Linked DNA regions of Gottschalkia purinilytica. Each later gene encodes a partner of the first gene's protein in a complex. Links are inferred from orthologs where the notes say so. Each region holds a gene or a part of one and is shown on either strand. Other genes may lie near its edges. The genes, in order: gcvH and CLPU_RS06175.

The links.
Region 2: the proteins of gcvH (region 1) and CLPU_RS06175 are in contact, whole or in part, in a crystal structure (PDB 3A7A), measured with the Escherichia coli proteins. The link is inferred for Gottschalkia purinilytica from one-to-one orthologs.

The regions. Positions count from the first base shown.
Region 1 is NZ_LGSS01000015.1:25,374-32,855, forward strand. The notes cover bases 4,710-7,482. They hold gcvH (glycine cleavage system protein GcvH), read right to left. Parts: upstream 6,400-7,482; coding sequence 6,019-6,399; downstream 4,710-6,018. Other genes in these bases: gcvPA (aminomethyl-transferring glycine dehydrogenase subunit GcvPA), read right to left, coding at 4,710-5,979; gcvT (glycine cleavage system aminomethyltransferase GcvT), read right to left, coding at 6,485-7,482. Also shown: CLPU_RS13090 (permease), read left to right, coding at 60-539; CLPU_RS13095 (permease), read left to right, coding at 536-1,069; lipA (lipoyl synthase), read right to left, coding at 1,091-1,951; lipoyl(octanoyl) transferase LipB, read right to left, coding at 1,972-2,640; CLPU_RS13110 (hypothetical protein), read right to left, coding at 2,786-2,974; aminomethyl-transferring glycine dehydrogenase subunit GcvPB, read right to left, coding at 3,177-4,634; more of gcvPA, read right to left, coding at 4,636-4,709. UniProt on the Escherichia coli protein: The glycine cleavage system catalyzes the degradation of glycine. The H protein shuttles the methylamine group of glycine from the P protein to the T protein.
Region 2 is NZ_LGSS01000004.1:282,353-289,932, forward strand. What follows is about bases 2,765-5,635. They hold CLPU_RS06175 (lipoate--protein ligase), read left to right. Parts: upstream 2,765-3,639; coding sequence 3,640-4,632; downstream 4,633-5,635. Other genes in these bases: CLPU_RS06170 (hypothetical protein), read right to left, coding at 2,765-3,355; CLPU_RS06180 (FAD:protein FMN transferase), read left to right, coding at 4,789-5,635. Outside these bases: leuS (leucine--tRNA ligase), read right to left, coding at 1-495; ric (iron-sulfur cluster repair di-iron protein), read left to right, coding at 1,239-1,952; more of CLPU_RS06170, read right to left, coding at 2,483-2,764; more of CLPU_RS06180, read left to right, coding at 5,636-5,841; CLPU_RS17180 (hypothetical protein), read right to left, coding at 5,982-6,158; CLPU_RS17185 (hypothetical protein), read right to left, coding at 6,360-7,580. UniProt on the Escherichia coli protein: Catalyzes both the ATP-dependent activation of exogenously supplied lipoate to lipoyl-AMP and the transfer of the activated lipoyl onto the lipoyl domains of lipoate-dependent enzymes.

The DNA.
Region 1 (7,482 bases):
TAAATCCATATATTGTATATTTATGTAAAATATCATTATTTTTCAAGAGGTGTAACGCTATGTCTAGCATAATCCTATATATTATCTCTTTATTCCTTTTGTTCTTATCTTTTATAAAAGATAAAAACAAAACTAAAAAAGCTTTAAATATTTCTCTTGAATCTTTTTTAAATTTACTTCCAACTATACTACCTATGATAATGTTTGTAAGCATATTTTTATCAATCATAGATCCTAATATTATAACAAAATTGATTGGTACAAAATCTGGATTAAAAGGTGTTCTTCTTTCTATAGTTATTGGATCTATATCTTATATCCCAAACTTTATATCTCTCCCTCTCGGTGCTAGTTTATTACAAAGGGGTGCAGGATACCCTCAAGTTGCAGGACTTATATCAACATTAATGGGAATAGGTATAGTTACTTTTCCTTTAGAAAGTAAGTATTTCGATAATAAATTTTCTATTATAAGAAATTTAATAGGTTTAATTTCATGTATTGTCTTTGTAATTATAGTGTGGTGGTTCCTTATATGAATATAATAAGAAAATATAAATGGTTGATAGTTTTTATAGTATTGATAATCGTAATATACAACATCAACTCAACTGTAGGAGTAAATACTATATATTTTTCTTTTTCAAATATTAAAACTTTTCTTTCATTGGTTCCTCCTATATTCATATTAATGGGTTTATTGGATGTATGGGTTCCAAAAGAAACTATGGTAAAATATATGGGGAAGGATTCTGGTATAAAAGGGCTATTATGTATATTAACTCTAGGTTCATTAGCTGCTGGACCTTTATATGTGTCTTTTCCTATAGCTCATATGTTTATTAAAAAAGGTGTAAAACTTTCTTATATTATCTTTTTTATAGGTGTATGGGCAAATTGTAAAGTTCCTATGATGGTCTATGAATATACATCACTAGGAGGAACATTTACTTTTCTTCATATAACAACCAGCTTATTTGTATATTTGGTTTTATCTATATTAGTTGAAAAATATTTATCCGAAGATGAAATAAAAAATATATATAATAAAGAGTCTACTACAAACTAAATGTAATAGACCCTTTCCTTATTATTTTGATGCAAACATGTCTGCTGCTTTATATGAACTTCTTACTAATGGGCTAGATGCGACAAACTTAAATCCTAGCTTAGTAGCTTCTTCTTTATACATTTCAAATGTCTCAGGAGTAACATACTCTTTTAATTGATAGTGTTTTTCTGAAGGTTGTAAGTATTGTCCTACTGTCAAGAAGTCACAATCAACTTGTCTTAAGTCTTTGAATACTTCTATAACTTCGTCTTCTTTCTCTCCTAATCCTACCATTATTCCTGATTTAGTTAATACAGTTGGATCTAATACTTTTACATTTTTTAGTACGTCTAATGATCTTTGATATATTGCCATTGGTCTTACGTCTGGATATAATCTTGGAACTGTTTCTATGTTGTGATTTAGTATTTCTGGCTTTGCATCTACAACTATTTTTAATGCATCAATGTCTCCTAAAAGATCTGGAATTAATACTTCTATGATTATATCCTTCTTTATCCTTCTTATGGCTTTTATTGTTTCTGCAAAGTGACTTGCTCCACCATCTGGTAAATCATCTCTTGTAACAGAAGTTATTACTACATGTTTTAACCCTAAATCAACTGTAGCCTTTGCTACGTTTTCAGGTTCTTTAGGATCTAGTGGCTCTAATTTTTTATGTGTAACATTACAAAATCTACAATTACGTGAACACTCTTTACCTAATATCATAAATGTAGCAGTTTTTTTACTATAGCACTCTACTCTATTAGGACAGTTTGCAGCTTCACAAACTGTATTTAAGGAGAATTTTTTTAATAAATCATTAACATATCCCATATTTTGGCCTTCTCTTTTCTTAATTCTAAGCCATTCAGGTTTTCTTTTGATTGTTGGCATATATGTTTCCCCCACTCTAATTATTTATATAAACTTATTTCTTCAAAGCTATCATACCCAAATATTTTGCAAAAATATTTCAAAACTTGATCATTCACACGCTGAAAATCTACATTATGATCTAGTAGCTTTTCTAGGGAAATTACATCTCTACCTTGTATTCCACAAGGCACTATCCAATTAAAATGATCTAAATTTGTATTTACATTAAATGCAAATCCATGCATAGTTACCCAACGCTTAACTGTAAGGCCTATGGCTGTTATCTTACTATTTTTTATCCATACTCCGTTATTTATGTCATCTCTGAAAGCATCTATATTATATTCATTTTTTAATAATTGTATAAATAATTCCTCTAGCTTATATACAAAATCTTTTATTCCTAGTTTTAAATCCTTTATATTAACTATAGGATATCCTACAATTTGACCAGGTCCATGATATGTTACATCTCCACCTCTACCTATTTTAACTATATCGGCATTTTGTGATTTCAAATATTCTTCTGATACTAAAATATTTTCCTCAACAGCATTTTTACCTAATGTTATAACTGGAAAATGCTCTACTAATATTAGTGTATCTTCTATTTCTTTATCTTGTCTTTTTTTTAGGAGGTCAAGTTGTATATCTAAAGCTTCCTCATAACTACATTGCCCTAAGTTCAGTACATTTAGTTTCGTCATATGTTCATCTCCTTAAATGTAAATACCCCCCTACTATATAAGTCAAACTCATATAGACTGCGGGGGGTATAGGCAATAAAATATATTATAGATCGTTGTTACACAAAATATCTCCGTTGTTACACAAGTTAAAACTTAAAGCAAATTATACTAATTGGTATCTGTAAATTAAAGTTGCCTGTCCGTTTCTTTCTTTAACTCCACCTTTTAGTATTTTAGCTTTTTCTCCACTCTCTAACTCTATTTCTGTTCCTTGAATCTTTTCTATATGTTCTGATACAGCAGAAGCATATTGAGGTTCAACTTCTTCCTTAACGCCCCAGGCGAGTGCCATTACAGCCGCAGCGTCTCAAGTCTCACAAATATTAGCTTTTCTTTCGGCAATAGATGCAACTAAGCTATCTGTTAATGCCTTTTCCACATTACCATCATGTGCAAACATTAGTATTACCTCCTAAAAGTATACCTCTATAATTTTTCTCTATATCATTATATCATTATATTTGTTTTTTCTATATATATTTATAAATTATTTTCTATTTTTCATATTTTAGTATTAAATCCCTAGCAGCCTTACCTTCATTTATTCTTCTAACAGGAGTGTCATAAGGTGCATTTTTTAGAAGCTCAGGATCTTGTTTAGCTTCTTCAGCTATTCTATTCATAGCATTTATAAACTCATCTAGAGTTTCTTTACTTTCTGTTTCAGTTGGCTCAACCATTATAGCTTCATTAACTATTAATGGGAAGTAAACTGTTGGTGGATGATATCCGAAATCTAATAATCTCTTAGCTATATCAAGAGTTGTAATTCCTGTAGACTTATCTTTAATTCCACCTAATACGAACTCATGCTTACATACTTGATCTATTGGTAAGCTATAGTTTTCTTTAAGTTTATTCATCATATAGTTTGCATTTAATACTGCAACTTCACTTACTTCTTTTAATCCTTCTGATCCCATAGATAGGATATATGAATAAGTTCTAACTAGTACACCAAATTGTCCATAGAAACCTTTTATTTTTCCTATTGAATTTGGTCTATCATAGTCTAGGATGAATTTATCATCTTTTTTCTCAATAACCGGTACTGGTAAGAATTCAACTAAGTCTTCTCTCACACCAACTGGACCTGCTCCTGGTCCACCTCCACCATGAGGTGTTGAAAGTGTTTTATGCACGTTAAAGTGCATTACGTCAAATCCCATGTCTCCAGGTCTTACTTTACTCATTATAGCGTTCATGTTAGCTCCATCGTAGTATAGTAATCCACCAGCTTCATGAACTAAATCAGCTATAAGCTTAATGTTTTGTTCAAATAATCCAAGAGTACTTGGATTTGTAAGCATTAAACCTGCTATTTCATCACTTAATACTTCTTTTAAGCTATCTATATTAACAGAACCATCTGCATTTGATTCAACTTCAACTACCTCAAACCCTGCAACATAAGCACTTGATGGATTCGTACCATGAGCTGAATCTGGAACTATGATTTTAGTTCTTTTACTATCTCCTCTTTTTTCATGATAAGCTTTGATTATTAATAATCCTGTATACTCACCATGAGCACCAGCAGCTGGTTGAAGAGTTACTCTAGAAAATCCTGAGATTTCTGAAAGTTGTGCATCAAGATTATACATTAATTCTAATGCACCTTGAACTGTTTCTTCTGGTTGATATGGATGGATATTAGTGAATCCACTTAAAGAAGCCATATCTTCATTTAATTTAGGATTGTACTTCATTGTACATGATCCTAATGGATAGAAACCAGTATCAACACCATAGTTTTTATGTGAAAGATTAGTAAAGTGTCTTATAACTTCTACTTCACTTACTTGTGGTAAGTCAGCTTCTTTCTCTCTTAAAAATTCGCTAGGAATAAGCTCACTTACACTAACTTCATTCACATCTAATTTTGGAAGGCTATATCCTTTACGACCTTCTTTTGAAACCTCAAATATCAATTTATTATAGTTAGATCTCATGCTATAACACCTCCATAACACGAGCTAATGTGTCAATTTCTTCTTTAGTTCTTTTTTCAGTAACACATAGTAGAAGACCATTTTTATGTTCTTCATAATCTTTACCTAGCTCGTATCCACCAAGGATATTATTTTTTAATAATTCTTCATTTACTTTTGAGCTATCAATATCACTTGTTAGCGCAAATTCTTTGAAGAATGGTTTATTAGGGAATAATGGTTTGAATTTACCACTCTTAGTTAATTCATTGAATGCATAGTGAGCTTTTTGCATGCTTTGTAATGCAACTTCTTTAAGTCCCTCTTTACCCATTGCAGTTAAATATATAGTAGCCACTAATGTATTTAATCCTTGGTTTGAACAAATATTTGAAGTAGCTTTATATCTTCTTATATGTTGCTCTCTTGCTTGAAGAGTCAATACGAAAGCTCTATTTCCATCAGCATCTTCTGTTTGACCAACAATTCTACCTGGAATCTTTCTAACTAATTTTTTAGTAGTAGCGAAGAATCCTAGATGTGGTCCACCATAGCTTAAGCTATTTCCTAAAGATTGTCCTTCACCAACAACTATGTCAGCTCCTAGCTCTCCAGGACTTTTTAATATTCCTAAAGAAATTGGATCAACGTACATGATTAAGTTAGCTTTATTTTCATGAACAATTTTTTCTACTTCTGTAACATCTTCTATGATACCAAAGAAGTTAGGGCTTTGAACAATAACACCAGCTGTTTCTTTAGTAACTAAAGATTTTAATTTTTCAACATCTGTAACACCATCTACAGCATCTACTTCTATTAATTCTAAGCTTCTAGCTTTTAGATAACTTTTAAGTACCTTTCTAGTTTCTGGGTTAACTGTTTTTGAAACAATTACAGACTGACGTCTTGTGTTTTCACAAGCTAATACAGCAGCTTCTCCACATGCTGTTGGACCATCATACATAGAAGCGTTTGTTACATCCATACCAGTTAATTCAGTAATCATTGTTTGATATTCAAATATTACTTGTAAAGTACCTTGACTTACTTCTGGTTGATATGGTGTGTAAGCTGTATAAAACTCTGATCTAGAAATTAAGTGTTTTATTATTCCTGGGATATAGTGGTCATAAGCTCCTGCTCCTAAAAAGCAAGGTAATTCTTCTATATTTTTGTTTTTAGCCGCTAATTGTCCCATGTGCTTACGAACTTCTAGTTCAGATAAAGCTTTAGGTAAATTTAGGTCTCTTCCTAGTCTAAGATCACTAGGTATATCTTTAAATAGGTCTTCTATAGAGCTAGCACCAACGCTTTCAAGCATTTCTTTTCTAGTGCCATCATTATTAGGTATATACCTATGCATTACATTTCCCCCTTTATTGTAGGATTTTGTGACTTTTTATTATTCGTTACAGAATTCTTCGTATTGTTTAGCATCCATTAATTTATCAAGTTCTGAGCTATCTGATAATTCAACTTTTACTACCCAGTTAGCATATGGATCTTCATTAACTAATCCTGGATTATCTTCTAAGTCTTCATTTACAGCTACTATTTTACCTGATACTGGTAAGTATGAATCTGAAGCAGCTTTAACTGATTCGATAACTCCAAATACGTCTCCAGCGTTTAATTCATCATCAACAGCTGGTAATTCAACATAAACGATTTCCCCTAATTGATGTTGAGCATGGTCAGTAACTCCAATGTAAGCTTCATTTCCTTCTACTTTAATCCACTCATGATCTTCTGAATATAATAATCCTTCTACTATTTTACTCATTTTAAAATTCCTCCTTAAATACTCTTTATTTTTAATTTCAAAATTATTTTAACAGATTGTTTTATATTAGTAAACTTTATATAGTTTATTTTTTGCTTAAGAATCTTTTGCTTATAACTTTTGCTTTAACTGGCTTATTTCTTATAACTACATCGAATTCAGTTCCTAATTCTGTGTACTCTATATCAACTAATGCATTTCCTATGTTTTTCTTAACTGTAGGAGCAGCATATCCAGTTGTTACTACACCAATTTTTTTGCCATCTACTTCTACTTCGTATCCATGTCTTGGGATTCCTCTTCCTATCAATTCGAATCCTACGATTTTTCTTTTTAATCCTTCTTCTTTTTGTTTAGCTAAAGCTGCTTTACCTATAAAGTCACTTTCTTTCTTTAACTTAACAAACATACCATATCCAGCTTCTAGTGGAGTTATATCTGCTGAAAGTTCATTTCCGTAAAGAGGTAATGTAGCTTCAAATCTTAATGTATCTCTTGCTCCTAGTCCTATAGGTTTTATTCCTTCTTCTTTACCATTTTCCATTAATGCTTCCCAAATTGTTTCAGCATCTTTGTTATCAAAGTAAATTTCGAATCCATCTTCTCCAGTATATCCTGTTCTTGATACTAAACATTTAGCACCTGCAACATTCACATCTCTCTTTAAATGGAAGAATTCGATTTCATCTAAGTTTGTATCAGTTACTTTTTGTAAAACTTTTTGAGCTAATGGTCCTTGAATAGCTACTTGTGATACATCATCTGAAATATTTTTGATTTCTACATCAAATTGTTTTGTGTTTTCTAATATCCATTTAACGTCTTTTTCGATATTAGAAGCATTTATTACTAGTAAGTAATGGTCTTTTGAGTATCTGTATGCTAAAAGGTCATCAACAACTCCACCATTTTCATTACACATGAATGTATAAACTATTTGTCCATCAACTATAGCTTCTACATCATTTGTAATTAAGTATTGAACACATTCAGTAGCTTGGTTTCCTTTGATTTCTACTTCACCCATGTGTGAAACATCAAATAAACCAACTTTAGTTCTTACATTTTCATGTTCTGGATTTA
Region 2 (7,580 bases), on another replicon or contig:
TCCTACTTTACATTCAGTACACCAGTTTATAGATGATTCTTCTTTATATGCTAACCCTTTTTCAAATAGTTTTAAGAATATCCATTGAGTCCATCTATAGTATTCTGGATCTGTTGTATTGATTTCTCTTGACCAGTCGAAAGATAAGCCAAGTGATTTTAGTTGCGACTTAAATCTTGCAACATTTTGTTCTGTAACTTTCTTAGGATGTATTTTATTTTTTATAGCATAATTTTCAGTAGGAAGTCCAAATGCATCCCATCCCATAGGATATAGTACATTATATCCTTGTAATCTTCTCTTTCTAGAAACTATATCTAATGCTGTATATGGTCTTGGATGACCAACATGTAATCCCTGTCCAGATGGATAAGGGAACTCTATTAATGCATAAAATTTAGGCTTTGATTTATCATCTAAAGCATGAAAAGTTCCCTTTTCATCCCAAATATCTTGCCACTTTTTCTCAATCGCTTTTGGATTATATTCTTTCATTTATCTCACGTCCTTTTTTGCAGTTTTATGTAAAAATACAAAAAACCCTCATCTTCTATATATAGAGACGAAGGTTTTATTATCGCGGTACCACTCTATTTGGTAGAAAACTCTACCCACTTAACAAGTTTAACGGATCTATCCGGTTAAGACTACTATCCTTCACCTTAACGACTCAGAGATGAGTTCGACTAAAATTGTTGCTAACTTGCACCATACGTTAGCTCTCTGGAAACAATTGTTTATCTACTATTTCTCTTCAAAGCCTAAAATTATCATTTTGAGTGTATTGTATCAAATTTTTTACTAAAAATCAATTTTTATTACAACTTTCTATACTTATCATTATTTCCAAACTCCATTAATAATAAACTTTCTTTGATACATAAACAATATTTAATAGGATAAACTATATAAAACTTTTAATTTAACCTGTTGTACTTGTAAGTATTAATAGTATTGTGAATACTATTTTAATACTTTATTAAAGATTTAATAATTTAAAACTAATAATTCTAGTATAAGAAATTAACTATCATAGAAAGGCTAATTTATATTTTAAATTAAATAGTTATAATAATATATCCATATAAAATAGTTTTATTTATTAGATCATGGCCCTATATAGCTTGTTAAAAGTTTATTTACTCAATATTTTTATTTCATTTTGATTGTAATCACATATAAATTTTTCCTTTATATTTATAATAAAGTTACATAAATCACTTAAAGGAGTGAGAGGTATGAAAGACAAATTCAATAAAAATCAAAAAGTTGGAGAAATAGTTGCAGAATTCCCAAAAGCTTCTGAAATATTTATGAAATATAAATTAGACTTCTGTTGTGGTGGTAATAGAACTCTAGATAATGCTGTTATAGAAGATAAAGTTGATTCTGATGTAGCTTTAATAATAGATGAATTAAATGAGTCTTATGAAAAATATAATTCCATTAGTTCAAAAGAAGATATAGACTGGAGAAAAGAAAATAATATAAAAATAATTGATCATATACTAAATACTCATCATGCTTATATGAGAAATCAACTTCCTATTACAGAAAATTTAATATCAAAGATTTTAAAAGCTCATTACTCTAAAAATGGTGATATGCTTTCTAAAGTTCATAAACTTTTTAATCAGTTTAAAGTTGAAATTGAAGAACATTTAATTAAAGAAGAAGAAGTTCTATTTCCTTTAATTAAAATTTTTGAAGAAAATAAAGATAAGGAAGTACTGAATAATATTTTGAACATATTATCAGAAACTGAGCATGAACATGATGTAGCTGGAAACATTATAAAAGAAATCAGAAAAGTTACAAATAATTATGAGCTTCCAGAAAACGCATGTAAGTCATTTGAATTAGCATATGAAAATCTAAAAGATATAGAAAAAGACTTGTTTAATCATGTTCATTTAGAAAATAATATTCTATTTGAAAAAATAAAAGGCTAAATCTTATCATCCACAATCAATAATAAAATAGAACTTTTAATAATATAAAAAAAGACTAAGATATGAAAGTAATTTTTAATATCTTAGTCTTTTTTTATATTTGAATATCTACTTAAATTGAATTGATCTAAAAGTGTTACAATTCTTATCTCCCCTTTGTTGAAGTGAAAATATTATAACTATTGATTTATTATATAAATTATCTAAAACCTATTAATAAAAACTCACAAAACTATCACAGATAGTAAATATAATTGTATTTATTAAGACTAGTCAATAAAAATCTTAAAGGAGGAATGAATATGAGATGGAAGTTTAAACAAATAACTAATGTATCAAAATAAGGTTTATAAACAAAGTTACTATAGCTTAGATACTAAGATTTTTTTAATATAATTCTCACTGAAAACTTGTTAAAATTAAAAGTTATAAATAGTCTTACCTAAAAGCAAAAGGAAAACTTTCTCGGTTTTCCTTTTTTTATTAATCTAAATTTCAATAAAATATTATTTTTACAAACTAAATATTCTTTATTCGTACTCCATATACATATAATTTCTATTTTCAATGCTTTTAATCTTAAATTTTTTATCTTTATATTCTATTAGCGATATCATGGTACTTATTATATCAGTATCAAATTCTCCTATGATTTTAGTATGGCCTTCTAATTCATACACTCCATCAAGGTTATTATCAACAGGTCTTATATATTCATATCCTGAAATATTTAGCTTTTTATTGTTTATTACTTTTCCATCTTCATTATATATAGTACCTATATAAATTTCTTTTTTAGAAGATATGTCTATCATCGTAGCTGACCTTGTTTCTTTATTATTTATACTGGCTATATAATCATCTTTAAATTCTAACTCAAAATTTATATTTCTATTTAATTCTTCATTAGATACTAAAGTTACTATATTATTATCTATAAAAGTATATATACCTTGTACTTTATTTTGACTGTTTTCTTTTAATGAACTTTCAACTAAAACATCCTTTATCTTATCTCCATTAAAGTCTCCTAAAAATAGTATATTCTTTTCTCCACTGGAATTTGGAATCTCCATTAATATGTATTTTTTACTAGTCTCATTTTTAACAACTATACTTAAGTTTTCAGCGTACAATGAATTTTTCGATTTTTTCTTTCCTAGCAAAAATATAGTATCTTCTTTATTATCACCAGTAACATCTCCTCGTTTAATATCTAATATATACTTTTCTTCCTTTAACTTAATGTTTTCATCTCTAAATATTTCATTTACTTTAAATTTCTTATTAGTTATATTCATAACACTTACTGAATCCTCAATATCTATAAATCCTCCAAACCCTATAACCAGTAATGGTATAATTATTATAGTTGATACAATATATTTGCTATACCTAAACAATTTATATCCCTCCTACTTGTACTATTAATATGTTTTATAAATTGGTCATAGTACAACTTTATTACTTTTTTATTATTTTATGTATATTGAACTTATGTCTTACTTAAGAAGTTGTTTTACTATATAATTAGATAATATAAGTATATTTAGTAATAAACCTAAACAATCCAAAAACTATAAAATTCTTATCTCTCATTTGTAGAATTGTTAGTTATCGGATGAATTAAATAATCTTAATTAAATATGTCTATAAATTAAAAATAAAAGATAAGGATGTGACGTACATGCTGTTTATCAGAAATGATTCAAAAAACCCTTATTACAACTTAGCTCTAGAAGAATATGCTCTAAAAAATCTACATTTAAATGATGATTTCCTCATATTATGGCAAAATGCTCATACTGTAGTTGTTGGAAGAAATCAAAATACTATAGAAGAAGTTAATAGTAAATATGTAAAAGAAAATGATGTGAATGTAGTAAGAAGAATGTCTGGAGGAGGAGCTGTTTATCATGACTTGGGTAATCTAAACTACACTTTTATTACTCGTTCAGATGACAATAGTAAAAATAACTTTGTAAAGTTTACAAAGCCTGTTATTGATGCTTTGGAAACTTTAGATGTACATGCTGAATTTTCTGGTAGAAATGATATAACTATAGACGGTAAAAAGATTTCTGGTAATGCTCAATATTACTATCAAGATAGAATGTTACATCATGGAACTATATTATTTGATGTTAACTCTGATATTCTAAAAGACGTTTTAAATGTTAAGCTTGATAAAATTGCATCTAAGGGAATAAAGTCTGTAAAGTCAAGAGTCACAAATATATGCCAACACCTTAAAGAGAAAATCACTATTGAAGAACTTAAAAATATACTATTAAAATTTATTTTAGAAACTAATGATATCTCAATCAAAGAATATATTTTATCTCCAAGTGATATTGATAATATAAATAAGCTTATGGAAGAAAAGTATTCAACTTGGGAATGGAACTATGGAGAATCTCCAAAATTTGAATTACAAAAGTCTAAAAGATATGAAGGCGGAAGTATAGATTTAAGATTAAATGTAAAAGAAGGTAACATAACAGCATTTAAAATATATGGTGATTTTTTTGGACGTAAAGATGTATCTGAACTTGAAAAGTTAATTATAAATAAAAATTTTGAAGAAGATTCAATAAGGAATGTATTTAAAGATATTGATATAACTGATTACTTTTATAATATAACAATTGATAACTTCATAGATTGTATGTTTTATTAAGATATTTAACATTACTTTAATAATTTTTTATTTAATTTATTCTAATCCTAAACTTAATATTTAATATTTGTACTTTATTAATTACTATAGATACTTCTATGTTATAATCTATCTATATTTATATTTTGTCATTCTATATGTGGAGGTTTTAGACTCATGAATAAAAAAAATATTGCTTTAATTTTTGTTATAGCTCTATTAGCGTTAGTTGGCTATAAGCTATTTTTTAGTGACTCTAAAAAGTCTGAAGAATCTAAACCTATTTCTAAGACAACCTATCTTATGGGAACTATTATTAATTTAAATATCTTTGAAAATGCATCAGATGATATTTTTGAAAAATCCTTTGATATAGTAAAGAGAATAGAAAATAAAATGAGTCCGAATATAGAAAATAGTGAAATTAGTACTATTAACAAAAATGCTGGTATATCTTCCACAAATGTATCTCAAGAAACTTTTAATGTAATAGAAAAAAGTATAAATTATTCTAATCTTTCCAAAGGATATTTTGATATAAGTACAGGTCCTTTAGTTAATCTATGGGTAATAGGAACTGAAAAAGCAAGGGTTCCTAGTGAAGATGAAATAAAACAACTGTTAGATAAAGTAGGTTATAAAAATATAGCTTTAGACAAAAACAATAGTAGTGTAACATTATCGAAACAAGGAATGATGCTAGACCTTGGAGGTATAGCTAAAGGATATACTGCTGATGAAATAGCTAAATATTTAAAGTCTCAAAATATAAATAAAGCTATTATAGATTTAGGTGGAAATATATATGCTCTTGGAAGTAAAAGCAACTCTGAACCTTGGAAAATTGGTGTTCAAAATCCTTTTGTAGATGCAAGAGGAACTCATATTGGTATTTTAAGTGTGAGAAATAAATCTGTAGTAACCTCTGGTGTTTATGAAAGATTTTTAGAGGCAAATAAAAAAAGGTATCATCATATATTAAATCCCTTTACAGGATATCCTATTGATAATAATTTGATGAGTGTAACTATAGTTTCTGACAAGTCTATAGATGGTGATGCTCTTTCAACTTCTGTATTTTCACTAGGTCTTGAAGAAGGCTTAAAACTAGTCAAAAGTCAAAAAAATGTTGAAGCAATATTTGTAACTAATAATAAAGAAGTATATATAACTCCAGGTCTTAAAAATAACTTTGAACTAACTGATAAAAATTTTAAACTTAAAAATTAGATATTTAATATATATTAATATACCTTTAATTTGTTAAAACTGATTCTATAATAATACAATCATAATAAATAAAAAATCGCTATCGTATGATATAGCGATTTTTGTTTATTATCGTATTTATCTTAAATTATAATTATATATTAAAGATAAGTATTTATTACAAAGTCCTCTCCCCAGTCATAGCTTTGATAATCTATATTTATGTTTGACGTAAGTTTCAATATCTTTTTATCTAAAACTACATTCATTCCTTCTACTTTATACAATTCATCTTTTTCTGTTGGATCATCCAGAGTCCATTCGAATATTATGCCCATTCAAGCTTTTCTTCTAATATAGAATCTAACATTTTTCCCTTCAAGACCCTCTTCTTTTATTTTTTCTTTTGCTATATCTGAAACTTGGAATTTCATATTCTTCACCTCTATTGTATTTTCGATTTGTATATTAGTATATACCCAATCCCTTCTTAGCAAACCTTTTTCCCAAATTTCATGAATATTATATTTTCTTACTTATTATTTCTTTGTAAATTTAAAAGTTCTTATTTTATCTAAGTAATTAACAGTTTCTTCTCCATTTTTTTCTTGTCTAGTTCTATATATCATAGCTTTATTACTATTTTCTGTCCAGTGAGAAACCACTTCTAGTATACTGTATGATTCTTCTTTTGAATTATCCAATACTTTAATTGGTGATATAAGATTTCCATCTATTATTTCAGCTGCATAAATTTTAGTTGAATATTCATTATTATATTGTTTATTTAGTGTTTCTATTAGTATTTTATCTTTACTAGGAGAAAGTTTGTAGCTAGGTATCGAGTTTCCTTCTTCAGTTTTAATTCCTGCAATTAATTTTGTTATATTTTTATTAGATATATCATATACAAATATTCCAGAATTGCCTTGATATTCTCCTGAATATAATAGTTTATTATTATCTAAAAAGTCTATTTGACTTATAAAGTTTTTATTTGTATCTTCAGTAACTAAAACTTCTTTCATATTTCCCTGGAAATCGACTTCATATATTCCACCTTTCCCACCTATGGACAAATCTATATATAATTTGTCATTAAATATTTTTTTAATACTATATCCCTTTACCAAATCAAAAGTTTCTCCTGTTTTTTCATCCTTAGCAATTGCTACTGAAGATTTAGCTTGAAAAGAAGATTTACTATCATTATATTTGTCTAATATACTTTGAAAAGTTCCATATCTTCTATTTTTTCTTGAGCCCTGCCCTAACTTATTTTCTATATTTCTTTGGAGTTCTGCATCTATTAAGTTGTTATTATGCTTTTCGATAAAGTCATTTATATCTATATAAATATACTGTTTCTTATTCACATCAAATATTGTAAAAGTACCAAACTTCCATTCATTATCTTTATCCCCTGTATATGCTAAATAATTTCCTTTATGGTCCATAAATCTTATATCATCAGAAGGATATCCACCACGATCTTGTTCTATAGGTATCATTTTATTAGTCATTACATCATAAACATATACTTCTTTATCTTTAAAAAGAAGTATTCTTTTTCCATCTTCACTTACCTCAAAACCTTTCATGTCTACTATCTTTCTTGTTTTATTAGTTTCTAAGTTTTTTCCATAGAGAGCATTGTTTTTGTTAAAAAATATTTCTTTATCGCTACTCCCTTTAAAATCTTCAGTTTTTACATTTTCTGTTATCTTTATTGTATCTATTTCTTTTACTTGTAAGTTACT